3 regions of the Citrobacter sedlakii genome follow, and region 1 is predicted to be linked to each of the others. Evidence: predicted binding sites of a transcription regulator. Region 1 holds the regulator's gene; each other region holds the start of a gene.
The links. Region 1 encodes CRP, which controls carbon source genes, mostly activating them, when cyclic AMP is high. Its sites were predicted from a motif close to ATGTGANNNNNNTCACAT; they were not measured.

Region 1 (3,236 bases):
ATACGCTGGTGGTACCGGGCGGCAAAATGGGCCTGGCGATGGAACTGATCATGCTGCCGCTGGTACAGCGCCTGATGGAAGGCAAGAAGATCGAATAAGCCTCAATGGCGGCTGGCCCGATTGTGCCATAAGGCAGTCGAGCGCAGCGCCATCAGGTAAAAATTATCAGGCGGCAATGACTTCATACGAGTGGGTAATATTCACCGCTTTTTCCAGCATCAGCGCCACGGAACAATACTTTTCGGCGGAAAGATCCACCGCCCGCGCCACCGCGGCGTCTTTTAAATCATGCCCCGTCACGATGAAATGCAGATTGATGTGGGTAAACAGGCGCGGCGCTTCTTCACGACGCTCGGAGGTCAGTTTTACTTCGCAATTGGTCACATCCTGACGTCCTTTTTGCAGAATGGAGACCACGTCGATAGCGCTACAGCCGCCCGCGGCCATTAACACCATTTCCATCGGGCTGGGCGCTTTATCTCCCGAATTGCCGTCCATCAGGATCTGGTGTCCGGAAGCTGACTCGCCCAGGAAGGTTAACCCTTCAACCCATTTCACACGCGCTTGCATATTTTTTTACTCCAGTGCGTCAATTTTCCTGACAGATTACGCGTACATAACAATTCTCGCAACGGAAGGCGACCTGCGTCATGCTGAAGCGAGACACCAGGAGACACACGGCTAAAGCTATGCTAAAACAGTCAGGATGCTACAGTAATACATTGACGTACTGCATGTATGCAGAGGACTTCACATTAAAGGCTGCTGTCCGTTATTGACAGCCTCTTCCCAGGAAGCGGGAAGCACATTTTTGCAACCCCAGAGACAGCGCCGTTTTCTGGCTCTGGAGACAGCTTATAACAGAGGATAATCGCGCATGGTGCTTGGCAAACCGCAAACAGACCCGACTCTCGAATGGTTCTTGTCTCATTGCCACATTCATAAGTACCCGTCGAAGAGCACGCTAATTCACCAGGGTGAAAAAGCAGAAACGTTGTACTACATCGTTAAAGGCTCTGTGGCAGTGTTGATTAAAGATGAGGAAGGTAAAGAAATGATCCTTTCTTATCTGAATCAGGGTGATTTTATTGGCGAACTGGGCCTGTTTGAAGAAGGCCAGGAACGTAGCGCATGGGTACGTGCTAAAACTGCATGTGAAGTGGCTGAAATTTCCTACAAGAAATTCCGCCAGTTGATCCAGGTGAACCCGGATATTCTGATGCGTCTCTCTTCCCAGATGGCTCGCCGCCTGCAGGTCACATCAGAGAAAGTCGGTAACCTGGCCTTCCTTGACGTGACCGGTCGTATCGCCCAGACGCTGTTGAACCTGGCGAAACAACCCGATGCAATGACCCACCCGGACGGTATGCAGATCAAAATTACCCGCCAGGAGATTGGCCAGATCGTTGGCTGCTCTCGCGAAACCGTTGGTCGTATCCTGAAGATGCTGGAAGATCAAAACCTGATCTCCGCGCACGGTAAGACCATCGTCGTTTACGGCACTCGTTAATCCCGTCGGAAATGGCGCGTTACCTGGTAGCGCGCTATTTTTGTTTTCCCGATGTGGCGCAGACTGATTTATCACCCTGAGATCAACTACGCACTACGTCAGACGCTGGTGCTCTGTTTGCCCGTGGCCGTCGGCCTGCTGATAGGCCAACTGCATCTGGGCCTGCTTTTCTCCCTCGTTCCCGCCTGCTGTAACATTGCCGGGCTTGATACGCCGCACAAGCGCTTCTTCAAGCGTCTGGTCATTGGCGCCTCGCTGTTTGCCGGGTGTAGCCTGGCGATGCAACTGTTGTTGGCGCAGGCGGTACCGTTACCGCTGATTCTGACCGGGTTGACGCTGCTCCTCGGCGTCACCGCGGAGTTAAGCTCGCTTCACGCCCGTCTGCTTCCCGCTTCGCTGATCGCCGCAATTTTTACCCTCAGTCTGGCGGGAAATATGCCAGTGTGGGAGCCGCTGCTGATCTATGCGCTGGGGACATTGTGGTATGGACTGTTTAACTGGTTCTGGTTCTGGTTGTGGCGCGAACAGCCGCTGCGCGAATCGCTAAGCCTGCTGTATCGCGAACTGGCAGATTACTGCGAAGCGAAATACAGCATGCTGACCCAGCACACCGATCCGGAAAAAGCCCTACCGCCGCTGTTGGTGCGCCAGCAGAAAGCGGTTGACCTGATCACCCAGTGCTACCAGCAAATGCATATGCTGTCGGCGCATCACAATAACGATTACAAACGGATGCTGCGCGCCTTCCAGGAAGCGCTGGATCTGCAAGAACATATCTCGGTCAGCCTGCACCAGCCGGAAGAGGTGCAAAAACTGGTCGAGCGCAGCCACGCCGAACAGGTGATCCGCTGGAACGCGCAAACCGTCGCCACGCGTCTGAGGGTGTTGGCGGATGACATTCTGTACCATCGCCTGCCCACGCGCTTCACCATGCAGAAGCAAATCGGCGCGCTGGAAAAGATCGCCAATCAACATCCGGATAACCCCGTCGGGCAGTTTTGCTACTGGCATTTCAGCCGTATAGCCCGCGTGCTTCGCACCCAGCGTCCGCTCTATGCGCGCGATCTGATGGCGGATAAACAGCGGCGGCTTCCGCTGCTACCGGCGCTGAAAAGCTATCTGTCGCTGAAGTCTCCGGCGCTGCGCAACGCCGGACGCATTAGCGTCATGCTGAGTATCGCCAGCCTGATGGGTACCGCGCTGCACCTGCCGAAGCCGTACTGGATCCTGATGACGGTACTGTTCGTGACGCAAAATGGCTACGGCGCAACGCGCGTACGCATTCTGCACCGTTCGGCCGGAACGCTGGCGGGACTTATCGTCGCGGGCGTGACGCTGCACTTTCATATCCCCGAAGGGTATACGCTGCTTTTAATGCTCTTCGTCACCCTGGTGAGCTATCTGATTATCCGCAAAAACTACGGCTGGGCGACGGTGGGGTTTACCGTCACGGCGGTGTACACCCTGCAACTGTTAACCCTGAACGGCGAACAATTTATCATTCCGCGGTTTGTCGATACGATCATCGGCTGTCTGATCGCCTTCGGCGGCACCGTCTGGCTGTGGCCGCAGTGGCAAAGCGGTCTGTTGCGCAAAAATGCCCACGACGCGCTGGAGGCGGACCAGGAGGCGATCCGCCTGATCCTCAGCGACGATCCGCAGGCGACGCCGCTGGCATACCAACGAATGCGCGTCAACCAGGCCCACAACACGCTGTTTAACTCGC
Region 2 (3,236 bases), 1.5 Mb from region 1:
TGGTGGTCGACTTTCCTGCCCCGTTTGGTCCCAGAAGCGCATAAAAATCACCCGCTTCGACCTGCAAATCGATACCGCGCAGCGCCTGAACGCCCCCCGGATACGTTTTTTTAAGTTGTTGAAGTTCCAGTGCAATGGTCATAAATTTTTACTTACCTTACGTTCTTACACTTTATATGTGGTTTAAATAATCGCGGAGTTGCCCTATATTAGCCCAACGCACTTATTTGGTTACAGGTCGTTAACCTCCATGAAAGACATAGATACACTCATCAGCAACAATGCACTATGGTCAAAAATGCTGGTGGAAGAGGATCCCGGATTTTTTGAGAAACTGGCGCAAGCGCAGAAACCGCGCTTTCTATGGATTGGATGTTCCGACAGTCGCGTTCCCGCAGAACGTTTAACCGGACTCGAGCCGGGCGAATTATTTGTTCACCGTAATGTGGCCAACCTGGTCATCCACACCGATCTCAACTGCCTCTCTGTGGTGCAGTATGCCGTCGATGTGCTGGAAGTTGAACACATTATTATCTGCGGCCACTACGGATGTGGCGGCGTGCAGGCGGCGGTTGAAAACCCGGAACTGGGTTTAATCAACAACTGGCTGCTGCACATCCGCGATATCTGGTTCAAACATAGCTCATTGCTCGGTGAAATGCCGCAGGAGCGTCGGATGGACACCTTGTGTGAGCTGAACGTAATGGAACAGGTGTACAACCTGGGCCATTCCACCATCATGCAGTCGGCGTGGAAGCGCGGTCAGAAAGTAACGATTCACGGCTGGGCGTACGGTATTCACGACGGGTTGCTGCGCGATCTGGAAGTGACGGCCACCAACCGCGAGTCGCTGGAACAGCGGTATCGTCAGGGCGTGTCTAACCTCAGTAAGAAACACATCAATCACCGCTAATTGACCATGCCGGGCGGCAACGCCATCCGGCATGTCTTTGCTTACTCGTCCAGCAGAACCACTTTACCGACATACGGCAGATGGCGATAACGCTGCGCGTAATCAATGCCGTAGCCCACCACGAACTCATCCGGAATCGAAAAACCGATAAATTCCACCGGCACGTTCACTTCACGACGGGAGGGTTTATCCAGCAGAGTGCAGATCGCCAGCGATTTCGGTTCGCGCAGCCCCAGGATCTCGCGCACTTTCGACAGTGTATTCCCGGAATCAATAATATCTTCCACAATCAGCACGTCTTTGCCGCGAATATCTTCGTCCAGGTCTTTGAGGATTTTCACGTCTCGGGTAGTAGACATGCCGCTACCGTAGCTGGAGGCGGTCATAAAATCGACTTCATGAGATACCTGCACTTCACGACACAGGTCCGCCATAAACATGAATGACCCCCGCAGCAGACCCACCAGCACCATTTCACTGCCGCTGTCTTTATAACGTTCAGTAATCTGACGACCCAGTTCGGCAATACGCGCTTTGATCTCCGCTTCAGGGATCATGACTTCTACAGTATGTTTCATATCTCTAACCATATGATTTAAAAACAAATCACTCAATGCCTGCTCCAGATGAACCGGCATCGAAATGCAAGGCACGCAGTATACCAGTAAAAGTATTTATTCGCGGCATCTGTTGATAAAGCTCATTTTGTGATGACGATCACACATGTTAAATCCTATAATTAATTGCTATTAAAAATTTAACAAATTGAGATGGTGTCTTTTTATGGCTGAAAACAATGCACGTTCGCCACGGCTTCTCGTGACGCTAACGGCCCTCTTTGCCGCGCTCTGCGGGCTGTATTTACTGATCGGCGGCGGCTGGCTGGTCGCTATCGGCGGCTCCTGGTACTACCCGATCGCCGGTCTGGCGATGCTGGGCGTCGCCTGGCTGCTCTGGCGCAGCAAGCGCTCCGCGCTGTGGCTGTATGCCGCTCTGCTGCTCGCCACTCTGATCTGGGGCGTATGGGAAGTCGGCTTCGACTTCTGGGCGCTGACGCCGCGCAGCGACATTCTTGTCTTCTTCGGCATCTGGCTGATTTTACCTTTTGTCTGGCGTCGCCTGATAATTCCTTCCGGCGGCGCGGTCGCCGCCCTGCTGGTCGCCCTGCTGATCAGCGGCGGGATCCTGACCTGGGCGGGCTTCAACGATCCGCAGGAAATTGACGGCACGCTCAGCGCCGAGTCCACGCCAGCCGAGCCTATCTCGCCGGTGGCTGACGGTGACTGGCCTGCCTACGGGCGCAACCAGGAAGGCCAGCGCTATTCACCGCTGAAGCAGATTAACGCCGATAACGTTCACAAGCTGAAGGAAGCGTGGGTGTTTCGTACCGGCGACCTGAAGCAGCCGGACGATCCGGGCGAACTGACTAACGAAGTCACGCCTATCAAAGTGGGTGACACGCTGTATCTATGCACCGCCCACCAGCGACTGTTCGCGCTGGATGCGGCGACGGGGAAAGAGAAATGGCATTACGACCCGGAACTGAAACCGAACGAGTCTTTCCAGCACGTCACCTGCCGCGGCGTCTCCTACCATGAAGCGAAGGCCGACACAGCCTCTCCGGAAGTGATTGCCGACTGTCCGCGCCGCATCATCCTGCCGGTAAACGATGGACGTCTGATTGCGCTGAACGCGGAAAACGGCAAGCTGTGCGAAACCTTTGCCAACAAAGGCGTGCTGAACCTGCAAACCAATATGCCGGATCAAACGCCGGGTCTGTACGAACCGACCTCGCCGCCAATCATTACCGATAAAACGATTGTGATTGCCGGGTCGGTCACCGATAACTTCTCCACCCGCGAAACGTCCGGAGTGATCCGCGGTTTCGACGTTAACAACGGTAAACTGCTGTGGGCGTTCGATCCGGGTGCGAAAGATCCAAATGCCATTCCTTCGGATGAGCACACCTTCACCTTTAACTCACCGAACTCGTGGGCGCCTGCGGCCTATGATGCGAAGCTGGACCTGGTTTATCTGCCGATGGGCGTCTCCACGCCGGATATCTGGGGCGGCCACCGTACGCCGGAGCAGGAACGCTACGCCAGCTCCGTTCTGGCGCTGAATGCCACTACCGGTAAGCTCGCGTGGAGCTATCAGACCGTTCACCACGATCTGTGGGATATGGACCTGCCCGCTCAACCGACGCTGGCGGATATTACCGTCAACGGCCAGACCGTGCCTGTTGTCTACGCCCCGGCGAAAACCGGCAACATTTTTGTCCTTGACCGTCGTAACGGCAAGCTGGTCGTCCCGGCGCCGGAAA
Region 3 (3,236 bases), 1.2 Mb from region 1:
CGTAGGCCATCGCTTTCGCAGGCAGCGTATGCTCCGGCAGATAGCCGCTTGCGCCGCGGTGCGCAATCACCACTTTATCGTTATCGCTGGCAGCCAGCGCGCTGCTTCCCAGCACCATCCCGCTCATCATCAGCGCCAGGCTCAGGTTCTTAAACGTCGTTTTCATTACATTAGCCTCCGTTGCGTTTCAGCATCATCTCCTGGTGATGGCGTTTCTCGCCGAACATGACGATAACCAGCAGGATCACCGCCAGAATGCTGCCGCCAATCATCACCATGAAGCCGCCGTCCCAGCCGAAGAAGTCAACGGTGTAACCCACTATCGCGCTCGCCGCCACAGAACCGCCGAGGTAGCCAAACAGACCGGTAAAGCCTGCCGCAGTCCCTGCCGCTTTTTTCGGCGCCAGTTCCAGCGCATGCAGACCAATCAACATAACCGGACCGTAAATCAGGAAGCCGATGACGATCATGCAAATCATGTCGACAGTCGGGTTGCCCGCCGGGTTCATCCAGTAGACGATGGTCGCAATGGTCACCAGGGTCATAAAGAATACGCCGGTGGCGCCACGGTTGCCGCGGAACACTTTATCCGACATCCAACCGCACAGCAGGGTGCCCGGAATGCCTGCATATTCATACAAGAAATAAGCCCAGGACGATTTATCCAGCGCAAAATGCTTCACTTCCTTGAGATAGGTCGGCGACCAGTCGAGGATGCCGTAGCGCAGCAGATAAACAAAGACGTTAGCGATAGCGATGTACCACAGCAGTTTGTTCGGCAATACGTACTGCATGAAAATCTGCTTCGCGGTCAGCTCTTCTTCCGCTTTTTCGTTGTAGTCGTCCGGATAATCGTTTTTGTACTCTTCGATCGGCGGCAGGCCGCAGGACTGCGGCGTGTCGCGCATCATGGCGAAAGCAAAGAGCGCAACGATGATTGCGCCAAACGCAGGCATATACAGCGCGGCTTTCCAGTCGTTAAACCATGCCATACCAAGCAGGAACAGCAGTGGAGGGATCCCGCCGCCGACGTTATGCGCGCAGTTCCATACCGACACGATACCGCCGCGCTCTTTCTGCGACCACCAGTGCACCATAGTACGACCACACGGCGGCCACCCCATCCCCTGGAACCAGCCACACAGGAACAACAGGACAAACATAATGGCAATGCTCGATGTCGCCCACGGCACAAAGCCCATGAACAGCATAACCGCCGCCGCGAGAATCAGACCGGCGGGAAGGAAAACGCGCGGATTCGAGCGGTCGGACACCGACCCCATGATGAATTTCGAAAATCCGTAAGCGATGGAAATCCCTGACAGCGCAAAACCGAGATCGCCGCGCGAAAACCCTTGCTCCACCAGATACGGCATGGCCAGCGCGAAGTTCTTGCACACCAGGTAATACGCGGCATAGCCAAAGAATATCCCCAGGAAAATCTGCCAACGGAGCCGACGATAGGTCGGATCAATCTCCGCTTGCGGCAAGCGCGCTTTATGCGCGGCTGGTTTAAAAATACTCAACATAATGTAGCCTCCGTGGCCCGTCTCTTTATAAGTGGTCAACACCGCAGTTCGTACAAACAACCCCGCTGCTTCCAGTGTGGCCGCGATGTTAAGTAAAGATACATGCGGTTAATGTGAATTACAGCACATATTGTTACAGTTTTATGACAAATGTTCAGAAAGGCGCACGAAATCACGTTTCATTTTCGAATCATGAGCGAATATGCGCGAAATCAAACAAACCATGCGTTTTATGTGGCTAAATGATAAAAAACGAACTGTGAGGGAAAACAATGAAAACTCGCGACTCGCAAACTGCTGACGTGATTATCATTGGTGGAGGCGCCACGGGGGCCGGTATTGCCCGTGACTGCGCGCTACGCGGCCTGCGCGTTATGTTAGTTGAACGCCACGACATCGCCACCGGCGCGACCGGGCGCAACCACGGTCTGCTGCACAGCGGCGCGCGCTATGCGGTCACTGACGCAGAGTCCGCCCGCGAGTGCATCAGCGAAAACCAGATTTTAAAACGTATCGCCCGTCACTGCGTTGAACCGACGGACGGTCTGTTTATTACCCTGCCCGAAGACGACCTCGCATTCCAGGCCACGTTTATTCGCGCCTGCGAAGAGGCCGGGATCCGCGCAGAGGCGATCGATCCGCAGCAGGCGCGCATAATTGAACCCTCAGTCAATCCACAGCTGACTGGCGCGGTAAAAGTCCCTGACGGCACGATCGATCCGTTCCGCCTCACGGCGGCGAATATGCTTGATGCGAAGGAGCATGGCGCAGTGATTCTGACCGCTCATGAAGTGACCGGCCTGATCCGCGAAGGGGCAACGGTCAGCGGCGTGCATGTACGCAATGCGCTGACTGGCGAAACGCAAACGCTGCATGCGCCAGTGGTGGTCAATGCCGCCGGGATCTGGGGGCAACGAATCGCGGAATACGCCGACCTGAGCATCCGCATGTTCCCGGCGAAAGGATCGCTGCTGATTCTGGATCACCGTATTAATCAGCATGTGATAAACCGCTGCCGTAAGCCGTCCGATGCCGATATTCTGGTGCCGGGCGACACCATTTCACTCATTGGCACCACCTCAACCCACATTGATTACAACGATATCGACAGCAACCGCGTCACCGCCGAGGAAGTGGATATTCTGCTGCGTGAAGGGGAAAAACTGTCGCCCGTGATGGCGAAGACCCGTATCCTGCGCGCATACTCCGGAGTAAGGCCGCTGGTCACCAGCGACGACGATCCGAGCGGACGCAACGTCAGCCGCGGTATTGTGCTGTTCGACCATGCGGAACGCGATGGTCTGGACGGATTTATCACCATTACCGGCGGCAAATTGATGACCTACCGCCTGATGGCGGAGTGGGCCACCGATGCGGTCTGTCGCAAACTGGGTAATACTCGCCCCTGTATGACCGCCGACACGCCGCTGCCTGGTTCGCACGAACCGACAGAAACCACCCTTAAGCGCGTGATCTCCCTGCCCGCGCCGCTGCGCGGCTCCGCCGTTTATCGCCACGGCGATCGCACGCCGGCGTGGTTAAGCCAGGGACGTCAGCATCGCAGCGTGGTTTGCGAATGTGAAGCCGTCACCGCTGGCGAAGTCCAGTACGCGGTGGAAAATTTAAACGTGAACAGCCTGCTTGACCTGCGCCGCCGTACCCGCGTAGGCATGGGCACCTGCCAGGGTGAACTGTGCGCCTGCCGTG

Region 2: the regulator CRP is predicted to act here: its motif matches at 1,619-1,636, upstream of hpt (hypoxanthine phosphoribosyltransferase).
Region 3: the regulator CRP is predicted to act here: its motif matches at 1,641-1,658, upstream of glpT (glycerol-3-phosphate transporter).

Annotation. Positions count from the first base shown of each region.
Region 1 covers NZ_CP071070.1:439,459-442,694, reverse strand. The annotation lists gene JY391_RS02050 (phosphoribulokinase) at 1-98, shown strand, start outside; gene JY391_RS02045 (OsmC family protein) at 166-570, opposite strand; gene crp (cAMP-activated global transcriptional regulator CRP) at 878-1,510, shown strand; gene JY391_RS02035 (YccS/YhfK family putative transporter) at 1,562-3,236, shown strand, end outside.
Region 2 covers NZ_CP071070.1:3,692,442-3,695,677, forward strand. The annotation lists gene JY391_RS17670 (ABC transporter ATP-binding protein) at 1-142, opposite strand, end outside; gene can (carbonate dehydratase) at 251-913, shown strand; gene hpt (hypoxanthine phosphoribosyltransferase) at 955-1,491, opposite strand; gene JY391_RS17685 (glucose/quinate/shikimate family membrane-bound PQQ-dependent dehydrogenase) at 1,697-3,236, shown strand, end outside.
Region 3 covers NZ_CP071070.1:1,592,691-1,595,926, reverse strand. The annotation lists gene glpQ (glycerophosphodiester phosphodiesterase) at 1-166, opposite strand, end outside; gene glpT (glycerol-3-phosphate transporter) at 171-1,529, opposite strand; gene glpA (anaerobic glycerol-3-phosphate dehydrogenase subunit A) at 1,802-3,236, shown strand, end outside.